2 regions of the Paenibacillus wenxiniae genome follow, and region 1 is predicted to be linked to the other one. Evidence: riboswitches for the same ligand, from Rfam matches in the RefSeq annotation. Region 1 holds a riboswitch; the other holds the start of a gene.
What was found. Region 1 has a riboswitch for S-adenosylmethionine ahead of AAHF22_RS12860 (methionine ABC transporter ATP-binding protein). Riboswitches for the same ligand answer to the same signal wherever they lie in the genome.
Positions count from the first base shown of each region.

Region 2: another riboswitch for S-adenosylmethionine. It lies ahead of metA (homoserine O-acetyltransferase MetA); the one in region 1 lies ahead of AAHF22_RS12860 (methionine ABC transporter ATP-binding protein).

Region 1 is NZ_JBCGUH010000006.1:108,480-114,780, forward strand. Features, by position in the region: gene AAHF22_RS12845 (putative polysaccharide biosynthesis protein) at 1-875, shown strand, start outside; gene AAHF22_RS12850 (thioredoxin family protein) at 1,061-1,417, shown strand; gene AAHF22_RS12855 (COX15/CtaA family protein) at 1,980-2,981, shown strand; SAM riboswitch class I at 3,513-3,668, shown strand; gene AAHF22_RS12860 (methionine ABC transporter ATP-binding protein) at 3,799-4,818, shown strand; gene AAHF22_RS12865 (methionine ABC transporter permease) at 4,815-5,492, shown strand; gene AAHF22_RS12870 (MetQ/NlpA family ABC transporter substrate-binding protein) at 5,570-6,301, shown strand, end outside.
Region 2 is NZ_JBCGUH010000001.1:745,164-751,464, forward strand. Features, by position in the region: gene AAHF22_RS03090 (aminotransferase class V-fold PLP-dependent enzyme) at 1-870, opposite strand, end outside; gene AAHF22_RS03095 (PLP-dependent transferase) at 876-2,066, opposite strand; gene AAHF22_RS03100 (DUF6756 family protein) at 2,141-2,665, opposite strand; gene metA (homoserine O-acetyltransferase MetA) at 2,598-3,539, opposite strand; SAM riboswitch class I at 3,686-3,822, opposite strand; gene corA (magnesium/cobalt transporter CorA) at 4,708-5,643, shown strand; gene AAHF22_RS03115 (HAD-IA family hydrolase) at 6,246-6,301, opposite strand, start outside.

The DNA.
Region 1 (6,301 bases):
CCCTGACGATTCCAGCGGTCAATTTTATCGACGGAACGCTGATCAAGCCACTGCTCATCGACAATGTAGGCGATGCGGCAGCGACCGCTGCACTCGGTATTCTCGGTACGCGTGCGCAAAGTATTGCAGGCATTCCGCCTATTCTGGCGATTGCACTTAGCACTTCGCTGATCCCGGTCATCTCAGCAGCCTATGCGCGTAAGGAAGAAGACAATCTGAAACGCCAGATCTCACTTGCGCTGCGCATTTCGGTGTTGACCGGTATTCCAATTGTGCTAATGTTAACGACAGCTGCTTATTCGATCAATGGTCTGTTGTTCAGTAATACCGAAGGGGCAGGCATCATTGCACTGCTAACGCTCGGCACCATTTTCCAAATTACGATGATGACGACTAACTCGATGCTAATCGGTATTAATAAAGTCAATCTGTCGATGGTACATGTATTGTGCGGGATTGCGGTAAAGCTGTTGCTCAGCGTATTGCTGGCACCCATGCTTGGCATTTATGGTATTATTGCGGCGACAGGTCTATGTTTCGTACTGATTACTGTGCTCAATCTGCGTTCACTGCGACAGGTCGTTTCGTTCTCCGTACTAGGTAACCGCTGGATCGGTTTCCTGATTACGATTGTCGTGCTGACTGTAGCTGGCCTGCTATGTAATCAGGCAGGTATTGCACTTACGGCGTGGATGAACCACAGGGTTGCATTTTTCATCGGTTGTTGTATGGTAGGACTAGCAACACTGGTGATCTATCCGGTCTTGCTCGTGCTGTTACGTGTCGTGCGTTCGGAAGAACTGTCCTCTTATCCAGGCCCACTGCGTAAAGTGCTCGGTCCTTTGATGCGCTTGCAACGCGGTAGAGCGTCCTGATCGGATGGCTTGAATTTCTGTTGATATCGATCTGAATATAGATATAGAGCAGAATAGCGCGCTTAGCAGATAGCACGTTTGAAATAGGACAGCGATATGTGTCAGTAACATTCCTATTCTGTAAAGATTAACAATCCTATAAAGATCAACTCAAGATTAATATCCCTTATTAAGGAGGAACAGATATGCAAACGATTAATACAAGTGAAAGCTTCCATGCAGCCATTGCATCCGCAGAACTGACGATTGCCGTTTTTAAAGCCGACTGGTGTGTCGATTGTAAATTTATCGATCCTTTTATGCCGGAAGTAGAACAGCAATACAGCGACCGTCTGCGTCTTGTTGAAGTCGATGTGGAAGGTGTCGGCGATGTGAGCCAACAACAGAACATTATGGGCATTCCCAGCTTTGTCGCATATGCAAATGGCAAGGAACTGATCCGTTTTGTAAATAAAGCCCGTAAATCGCGCCAGGAGATCGAACAGTTTCTGGATCGTGCGGTTGAGGTTTATGGGGCGCTGAACGCGCAAGCGGCAGAGTGAAAAGTAGGACAACAATCAGATGTAACATCTTAAAGTAAAACGCAACATTATACAGTAAGGCGTAATATTAGTAATGCTCAGCATCAGTAAGATGTACTAATAATAAAACGCAACATTATATAGATAAAAAATGATCTCTGATTAACGCAGAGATCATTTTTTATGTTTATTTTTAATATTTATTTTTCATGGGCATGTATCTGCTTTAAAATTTATTTGAACTTTGAACTTTGAACTTTGAACTTTGAACTTTGAACTTTGAACTTTGAACTTTGAACTTTGAACTTTGAACTTTGAACTTTGAACTTTGAACTTTGAACTTTATTCCCGTTCAAGATGAGTATATTTAGCTATAATCAATAAGTATGTGCACTGTTACTCGAATGCGAATATTTCAACTTGCCAATCCATACATACAGACGACATTCGTCTTTCTTGAACCATTACAAAGAGATCAACGATTTGTCACAAACCAGATGGTAGCAATGGCGCTGGATTCGCTATAATGAATAGTGACTTCACATGAACGTCACTACTAATTTAATAGCGGGTGATCTTAATTATGGCACGTATGCCACGGATAACGATTCAGCATTTGAAATGGTTAAGTTATATAACCTGTTTGGCTATGTTTTTAGCAACGATGGGTGGCTTGGTCGTAACCAAGACCGGATCAGGACTTGGCTGTGGGCGAGAATGGCCGCTTTGTCATGGTCAATTCATCCCTGCATATACCATTTCATCCTTAATCGAGTATACGCATCGAATGGTCAGCGGTTTTGCAGGTTTGACCGCATTGTTTTCATTCATCGGCTTTATCTTTTTTAATAAAAATAAAGAACTACGTTTGTATGCAATATTGACTCTGATCTTTGTTGTGTTGCAAGCAATTATGGGTGCACTCGCCGTAGTATTTTCTCAGTCTGCGCCAATTATGGCATTGCACTTCGGTTTCTCGATGATCGCCTTTTCCAGCTCGATGCTAATGGCGTTCACCGCACGCAGATTGCACAAATATCAGCGTACACATACGTATGAGAATCAACCACCAGTCAGCAAACGTTTCCGTAACCTGACGTGGTTCTCAACCATTTTTACTTATCTTGTCGTATATACAGGTGCATTCGTAACACATACCGATTCCCGCGGTGGCTGTTCCGGCTTCCCGCTCTGTAACGGTGCCGTGATTCCTGAATTGTCCGGCGGCGTTGGTGTAGCATTCCTACACCGTGTAGCAGCGCTCGCACTTGTGATCGTGATCGCTATTCTCGGTCACTACGCCTATCGTCACCACCCGAACAATCCGAGCATTCGTAAAATGGGTATGATCGCCGTCCTATTTATCGTATTGCAATTTGTAAGTGGTGCCGTTAATATTTTCACGATGTATGTACCCGAAGTATACTTCTTCGCAACGATGGCACATACATTATTGATTCAGTTCTTATTCGGTATCCTATGCTACATGAGCCTACGTACATGGCAACTAAGCCGCGAATCCTACGTAGCCTCCAACGTACACAAGCAACAATCAGATCAACCTGGCATACCTGTAACTCGTTAATTCAAAAAGTTACGAGTCCAATGAATCAAATCAAACTTAAAATATGAGAAAGATGTACGCAGACGTCCAAGTAGCGCCTGCGTACATCTTTTTTTATTAATTACATGCTTACCCTACCAACTAAAATAAGTTCGTATTTTTGCGTGCATTATACGAAATATGTTGCAAACCGCACAGAACGTAGGGAAGAAAATAAGGGGAAAGGACGACTTACAGTGTTAATGGTTTCCTAACACGAGGTTCCATAAGAAAGTGATTTTTGTAGAGCAAATATTTTTCCTCTTCCGAACACGCGAATCTACAATACACTCGTACTATGTAGATTCCTGTGCGATACTAGAGTCCATCCCCCTAGTCCTTCCTGAAGTGGTTGCTGCCCACCGCACATATTCCCCTTCCATCTGTCCAATCCCAACTTAATCCCAAAATGAATATTTGCTGAAATTAATGAAAAAATCCCAATTTTCCACTTTACAAAGATTGTGAAGTTCAATATACTGAGTAAAGATTTTCATTCGATGTTTTCATATTTTCTTATCGAGAGTGGTGGAGGGACTGGCCCGATGAAGCCCGGCAACCGATTTTGAAATATGGCAGATTGCCTGTTTTCAAAATGACATGGTGCTAAATCCTACAAAATGACGGCTGTACAGCAATGGAACAGTCTGTGGTTTTGGCAGATGAGAAGGCAATATCTTACGGATAGAGAGCCCTTTCTGCAGAAAATGGGCTCTTTTTGTCTATAAAAAAAGAACCGGTTGAAAATAGCTAGAACGAAATCGCATACGGACCGACAACCGGGAGGAGGACCTCAAGCTTGATTCGTCTTGAAAATGTAACCAAAGTATATGGCAAAGGTAAACATACAACATCAGCGCTTAGTGAACTGAATCTGTCGATTGAAAAAGGTGAGATTTTCGGGGTGATTGGACACTCTGGAGCAGGTAAAAGTACACTCATTCGCTGTATTAATCTGCTAGAACGTCCAACATCAGGGCATATTTGGATCGATGGTGTAGATTTGACCGGGCTGGGTAAAGGAGCATTGCAAGCACGCCGCCGCAAGATCGGCATGATCTTTCAGCATTTTAATCTGCTGTCATCGGCGACCGTTTACGATAACATTGCTTTCCCATTACGTCTCGCCAAAACGCCGGAGAAAAACATCCGTACTAGAGTGGAAGAGCTACTAAAGCTAGTCGGACTGGAAGTACATGCTCAGAAATATCCAGCTCAACTGTCCGGCGGACAGAAACAGCGTGTGGGCATCGCCCGTGCACTGGCGAGCGACCCGGATGTGCTGCTCTGTGATGAAGCGACATCTGCGCTTGATCCGCAGACGACGGATTCGATTTTGAAGTTGCTACTGGATATTAACCAGCGCTTCAACCTGACGATTGTACTGATCACACACGAGATGAATGTCATTCAAAGCATTTGCGATCGTGTGGCTGTCATTCATCAGGGAGGAATTGTAGAGCAGGGACCTGTAGCTGAAGTGTTCTTGAAGCCGCAGCATCCGATCACCCGTGATTTTATTACGCGTGAGTCCAGTCAAAGTGAATTGCTCGGTGCGGTACTCGCTGTGCCACATAGTGAATCGTCGCTGGCTGTGAAAATTTCCTTCCTCGGCGACAAAACGTATGAATCTATCATGTCGCGTACCGTACGTGAGACTGGCGTTGATTTTGCCATCTTGCAGGGAACGATATCCACACTCAAAAGTGTGCCATACGGTCAATTGATCGTCCGTTTTGACGGAACGCCAGAGGCGATCCAGCAGACGCTGGACAAGCTGACCGCAAAAGGCTTGAATGTGGAGGTGATGGAATCGTGAGTAATTTTGGTGAACTGGATTTTTCACAGATTGATTGGAATGAATTTGGTACGGCAACGATTGAGACGCTGCAAATGATCGGTGCATCCGGACTGTTTACGTTGCTGATCGGATTGCCACTGGGCGTGATGCTATTTATGACATCTCGCTCCACTTCGCCGCTGTTAAAAGGGCTGTACTCGGTCATTTCGGTCATCGTGAATATTTTACGTTCGGTACCGTTTATTATTCTGATCGTCGCTTTGCTACCGCTGACAGATTTGCTCGTCGGTACAACAATCGGTGTATTGGGAACGATTCCGCCGCTTGTGATCGCGGCTGCGCCATTTTTTGCACGACTGGTCGAGACCGCATTGCGCGAAGTGGATCGTGGTGTGATCGAAGCCGCTTATGCGATGGGAGCGTCAACCGGACAGGTGATTGGTCGCGTATTGTTACGTGAAGCGATGCCAGGCTTGCTGGCAGGGCTAACCGTAACCGTTGTTGCACTTGTATCCAATACCGCGATGGCAGGAATGATCGGTGCAGGCGGACTGGGTACGCTCGCGATCAACTATGGCTACTATCGTTATGATATGGGCGTGATGCTCGTTGCCGTTGTGCTGATGGTCATCATCGTGCAGGCGCTGCAAATGCTAGGCGATCGTCTCGTCATTCATTTTTCACGCCGATAATATAGTTATCAGGTAGGAATAATGCGTTTATGGCATTATAACCATATACAATATAGAAACGAAAAGGGGAACTTACAATGAAAAAATGGTTGCTTGCACTCGTTAGCATTATGCTCGTAGCGGTTGTTGCTGCTTGCGGAAACAAAGCGGATAACTCCAATGCTGCTTCCGGTACAGACAGTAACGGAGCCGTCACACTGCGCGTTGGCGCTACAGCTGTACCTCATGCTGAAATCTTAAACCACCTGAAGCCTGAGCTTGCCAAAGAAGGCGTAAACCTGGACGTTGTCGAGTTCACAGATTATATCCAACCTAACGTTCAATTGAATGACAAAAAGCTGGATGCTAACTATTTCCAAACAAAGCCTTACCTGGATGAGCAAAATAAATCTCGTGGCATGAATCTGGTTACGGTTCAAGCCGTACACATCGAGCCATTTGGCGGTTATTCCAAAAAGTACACGTCGATTGACCAGCTGCCTGAAGGCGCAACAATCGCAATTCCGAACGAAGTATCCAACGGCGCACGCGCATTGATCTTGCTCGCGAACAACGGCTTGATCGAGCTGAAAGACAAAACAAACATCACGTCGACAACGAAAGACATCACATCCAATCCGAAAAACCTGCAATTCAAAGAGATGGATGCAGCAATGCTGACACGTCAACTGGATCAAGTCGACATGGCGATGATCAACATGAACTATGTACTGGAAGCCAAAATCGATCCAAAATCCGCACTGATCGTAGAAGATAGCAGCGCACCTTATGCGAACTATCTGGTCACTCGTGAAGACAACAAAGATTCC
Region 2 (6,301 bases), on a different contig from region 1:
TGACATCCGTGCTGCCAGTGTTTTCATGCCGCGCATAAGCAGCCATGAATCCTGTGGACCAAGCACCGTACCGAGTCCATTTTGCAAATGCTTGAGCTGTTTGCCGAGTTCCAGTGTGCGTGTGACCGCCAGTCCAGCCAGCACATCACTATGACCGCCGAGGAACTTAGTTGCGCTATGCAACACGATATCCACCCCGAGTTCGATCGGACGCTGATAGTAAGGGGTCATAAATGTATTGTCGAGCAGCGTCAGCAGATGATGCTCTTTCGCCCACTCGGTGACCGCATGAATATCGGTAATTTTCAACGTTGGATTGGATGGCGTCTCCATATACACGGCACGTGTATTCGGACGAAGTGCACTTTTTACCTGCTCCAGATCGGTCATATCGACAAAGCTAATCTCGATATTCAGACGGTTAAGCACCGTCGTTAGCAATCGGTACGTACCACCATACACATCTTCAGTCACGATCACATGCTCGCCAGCCGACAGCAGCAGAAATGCAGTCGAGATCGCGGCCATACCGGAAGCAAAGGCAAATCCGCGTGTGCCGCCTTCCAGTAGCGCAATATAATCTTCCAGCGCCTGCCGGGTCGGATTCCCTGAACGGCTGTAATCATGCTGCGGTGGATTGAGAATATCATCCTGATGAAAAGTCGATGCCTGATAGATCGGTACACTGGATGCACCTGTCGCCTGATCCACCGAACCGTTAAAATGAATCAGCTTCGTTTCCAAACTGCGTGGTGGAATATTGCGCTTCGGCGCTGTGCTACTCCCAGTAGATGCTGTCGATGCTGAAACCGGATTCGTTGCCCCCGTGTCTGTTCCTGTTGGCGGCTGATTTGAATTGTTTTCACTCATTCCATTCACGCTCCTTCAATTTCAAGACGAGCCGCTTCCAGCGCTGCATCCAGATCGGCAATCAGATCATCCACATGCTCAATCCCGACCGAGAAGCGCAGCAGACGTTCATCCACGCCGACCGCCTCGCGAATTTCTACAGGAATATCCGCATGCGTCTGTATCGTTGGATACGTCATAAGCGATTCCACACCGCCCAAACTTTCCGCAAAAGCGATCAGTTTAATATGACGCAAAATTGGCGCGATATAACGGGCATCGGTTACTTTAAAGGAGAAAATGCCCGTGTTTCCGCTCGATTGGCGATTTTGCACATCATAGCCTGGATGATCCGGCAAGCCTGGATGGAACACCTGCGCAATTTGCGGATGCTGTTGTAAATGCTTGGCGATCGTAAGCGCATTGTATTCGTGACGCTCCATCCGCAGTGCCAGCGTCTTCATCCCTCTCATCAGCTGATACGAGTCACTTGGCGACAGCACGCCACCGATCGAGTTATGCAGGAAAGCGATCTCTTCTGACAATGCTTCACCTTTGGTCACGATCAGCCCTGCTAATACATCGTTGTGACCACCTAGATATTTACTTGCACTATGAATAATAATGTCAGCGCCAAGCTCGATCGGACGCTGGAAAAATGGCGTTAGCAACGTATTGTCCACGATCGTAATCAGTTCATGCTGCTTTGCCCAGCCGGTCACTGCTGCGATATCCGTAATCATCATCAGCGGATTCGTTGGCGTTTCAATAAATACAGCACGTGTATTGTCCTGACGTACACGCTCCAGCGCGTCCAGATCGTTCGTATCCACATACGAAGCGCTCACCCCAAATCTGGACATAATGCGTTCCAGTAAACGATACGTACCGCCATACAGATCAAGCGAAACGATTAGATGATCACCCTGTCCAAACATCGCAAAGATCGTTTGTAACGCCGCCATACCGGAACTACAGGCAAAACCAGCATCGCCTGCCTCCAGTTCAGCAATCGATTGTTCCAGTATCGCCCGCGTAGGATTGGTCGTGCGAATGTAGTCAAAGCCCGTGCTTTTGCCAAGCTCCGGGTGACGGAATGCGGTCGATTGATAAATCGGGAAATTAATAGCTCCTGTTACCGGCTCATCCACCGATCCGATCTGGGCAAGCCGGCTTTCAATACTAAGCGATGATTGCTGATTCTTTTTGTACGTCATTCGTTACGTCCTCCTCAGATATCCAATCAAATTTAACATCGTTTCTAAACATAGTTTCTAATAAAAAATGAAAATTATGAACTCATACACAATAAAAACTCTCCGTGTTCGTTCTCACACAGTAACCAGCTATAATCATGGGGGCAAATATAATATTCAAAAAAGCGGCATTCCGCGATCACATGCACCATTTCATCCCATGTTAATGTGTAGACATGATGCCTTTCATTATCTTCATCAATCATGAACAGCAGCTTCTGATCCGTTGGGCTAACGGTAGCACCATATTGCTGCACAATATCTCGGATCGCTATATAGGACGACTCATGATCCATATACTGTCGATGTACGAGATGTTTTAGCCCTAACCACCAGGCTCGAGGTTCACCTTCTACATATATATGCTGGGCCGCCTGGATCACATGTTCTGGATTGGGCACTTCATAGTCGCGAATAGGTCCTGTCGAGAACGCTTCTTCCAACTCCTGAAGCAGACTTCGATGTAATGGATATGTTCCATCGGTATCCATATCAGATAGAATACGTTCCAGCAGCGGCCTTCTCGCTTTCCAGATCGTATGGTGTTTCCTGGTACACATAATAGTTCAGCCAGTTAGAAAAGAGCAGATTGGCATGTGCGCGCCATTTAGACGGTGGCGTGCGGGTTGGGTCATCATTGGGAAAATAGTTTTTCGGTACGGCGATATCCATTCCTTTAGCGATATCGCGGTCATATTCCCATTTGAGCGACAATGGATCGTACTCCGAATGACCGGTAACAAAAATCTGTTTGCCATCCTGGGTCGCTACAATATAGATGCCTGCCTCATCGGACTCTGACAAAATTTCAAGGCCTGGCACATTCTCAATATCTTCACGACGCACTTCGGTATGACGTGAATGTGGTGCATAGTACCATTCGTCAAAACCACGCAGCAACGGTACATTATTTTTGTTTAATGTGTGCGGGAAGACGCCAAAACATTTTTCTGGCAGATCGACTTTTGGCACACCAAAATGATGATACAGCCCCGCCTGTGAAGCCCAGCAAATATGCATCGTCGACGTGACATTTGTTTTGCTCCAATCGAAGATTTCCTGAATCTCTTCCCAGTAGTTCACATCTTCAAATTCCATCGTCTCGACGGGTGCGCCGGTGACGATCAGACCATCAAAGCGTAAGTGTTTCACTTCAGGGAATGTTTTGTAAAAGGCATTCAGGTACTCTGCCGATGTGTTTTTGGAAATGTGCGAGCGAGTATGCAGCAAATACACATCTACCTGTAGTGGACTGTTACTGAGCAAACGTAGCAGCTGGGTTTCCGTCGTTTCTTTCGTCGGCATCAGGTTCAGCAGGGCGATGCGCAGCGGACGAATGTCCTGCTGGTACGCACGCGATTCGTCCATAACGAAAATATTTTCTCCGGTCAGAATTTCTTTTGCCGGTAAACTGTCTGGAATTTTGATTGGCATTGTGATTCACTCCTTGTAAGTGGTTGGTCATGCAGCGAACAGCGTGCCCGAATTATGAAAGGAGGTGCGCAAATACGCAAAAAGACCTTTCTCGTTGGAGCTGAGAAAGGTCGTATACGCAAACAAGCTGCGTCTGTATAGCGCCTCTCTCATCTGTCAGCAGATACCAGATACTTCATCGTAGGATGTACCTGTATCTCTGCTAGAATTAGCACCGTACAGTATATGACTGCCGGTTGCCGGGCTTCATAGGGCTAGTCCCTCCGCCTGCTCTTGATAAGATTCGCTGTATTGGATTGTAGGGTAAAACAGGAAATACGGAATTACTTATACCATAATTTATACTACTTTCCTACCTATCGTCAAGAGATTGTTCAGCCGATAAATAAGTTAGACTAGTAAAATGGAGTTGGCGCACTAACACTGGGATCAGTACGATATTTTGCTGACGCAAAAATCCTTTTTATTGTACCCCGTGTTAGGAAATCGCTAACACTGGATCAGTACAATATTTTGCTGACGCAAAAATCCTTTTTATTGTACCCCGTGTTAGGAAATCGCTAACACTGGATCAGTACAATATTTTGCTGATGCAAAAATCCTTTTTATTGTACCCCGTGTTAGGAAATCGCTAACACTGAATCAGTACGATATTTTGCTGACGCAAAAATCCTTTTTATTGTACCCCGTGTTAGGAAATCGCTAACACTGGATCAGTACAATATTTTGCTCATGCCAAAATCCTTTTTATTGTACCCCGTGTTAGAAATTCACTAACACTGGATCAGTACAATATTAAGCGTGCGCCAAAAATTCTTTCCCATTTCACTCCGTGTTAGAAAATCACTAATACTACACTTGAAAGCCTGCTGTCTCCACGGTATACTTAACAAGTATTTGACGTATTTTCATGTTTTTCATAAAACATTGCGTATACGATATCATTCAAAAAGACTATAAAGAGGTGAATTTCAAGATGGAAGGCGACCCGAGGGCGAGCTTACAAGAGCGATATACACAATTACAGGAATGGAACGACAATAGGATACCGAAGGAGCGCGCCATGTTGAAAAGATCATTTTCATATAATAGCGAAGCTTTATAGAAGTGTGTACAATTGCCGTCTCTTTTCCTGCTCATTTAAGATGAAAAAGGAGTAGAGCATACTATGAAAATTCGGCACGTAAACGCCGGCAATTTCACGCTGGTTGAGGATGTTAATGAAACACTAGTTGCACCGGAGGAAGGCTTTTACTGGATTGACGCTGGTCTTGATGATCTGATCTTGCTTCAACCACTCTTTATGCTACATGATCTGGCGGTTGAGGACATGATGGGCGATGAAGAGCAGCGGCCAAAAATCGAAATTTACGAAAATCACTACTTTATCGTTGTGAACAGTATTCGTTTCGACGATGAAGAGATTTTTTTGCGCGCACTAAATATTTTTCTCGGACGGCATTTTATTATTACGGTAACGAAGCAAAAGATCAGCGAGCTGCGCACACTCAAGCCGATTTTGTGGGAAGAAGAAGTGAGTCGTCCCGACAAATTTATGTATCTGCTCGTCGATTTGGTGGTAGATAACTACTTTACCGTCGGTGACCGGATCGAGGATCAGATGGAACGGCTTGAGGAAAGCATTTTGATGAGTACAAAAAAGTCGCATTTGAACGAAATTATCGGTTTGCGCGGTGAGATTTTATGGCTCAAACGTGTACTTGGCCCGCAACGCGAAGTGATCAATACACTGAACAAAAAGGATCTGCGTCTAATCGATGATCAATTGCAAAAATATTTTAGTGACGTGTACGAGAATGCGGTTAAAGTATCTGAGATGTTCGATACGTTCCGCGATCTGATGGGCAACTTACGTGAAGCATATCAGTCCAGTATCGCTAACCGCGCCAACGAAATTATGCGCGTGTTTACCGCGATTACGACCATATTCATGCCACTGACCGTAATTACCGGTATTTATGGGATGAACTTTGAAAATATGCCTGAGCTGAAATGGCATTATGGCTATCCAATGGTCATCGGCATTATGATTGCGCTCGGTTTAACGATGTTCTTTACTTTCCGTAAAAAGGATTGGATCTGAACGTTTGGATGTTATCGTGATGTAGCTCTACCGACTCGTAAGGTAACAAATATCCCGAAATTTCGTATTTCGTATTTCGTATTTCGTATTTCGTATTTCGTATTTCGTATTTCGTATTTCGTATAAAGATACAGCACCTACTCAAGCGATGCTTGGGAAAATGCATAATAAAAGCCCCTTTCACTTACGAAAGGGGCTTTTATTATTTGATATCGATTTTATTCCAGCTGACTATTTACTTTTCACGCCTCTGTATCTGATTGATAGCAATTGCCTATACGTTTGTTTTAGCTTTATATCGGATGTGTCCACGCTTCATTGCTCTACATCTGCTTTGTATCGATGTGTATCCACACTTCACTGCTCTACATCTGCTTTGTATCGATGTGTGTTCACACTTCACTGCTCTACATCTGCTTTGTATCGATGTGTGTTCACGCTTCACTGCTCTACATCTGCTTTATATCGATGTGTGTTCATACTTTATTGTTGTTTCATATCGGCTCCATATCCGCCTTGTATCCTCTATGCAAATAACCGTACTACATAGTGCGAACACATAACGTTCCAAACAACAACTGTCCCTATACACGATCTCACCATTATGGAATTTCCATCCACCGTTCCATCGTCTCTGCATTCAAATGCTCCAGACTGG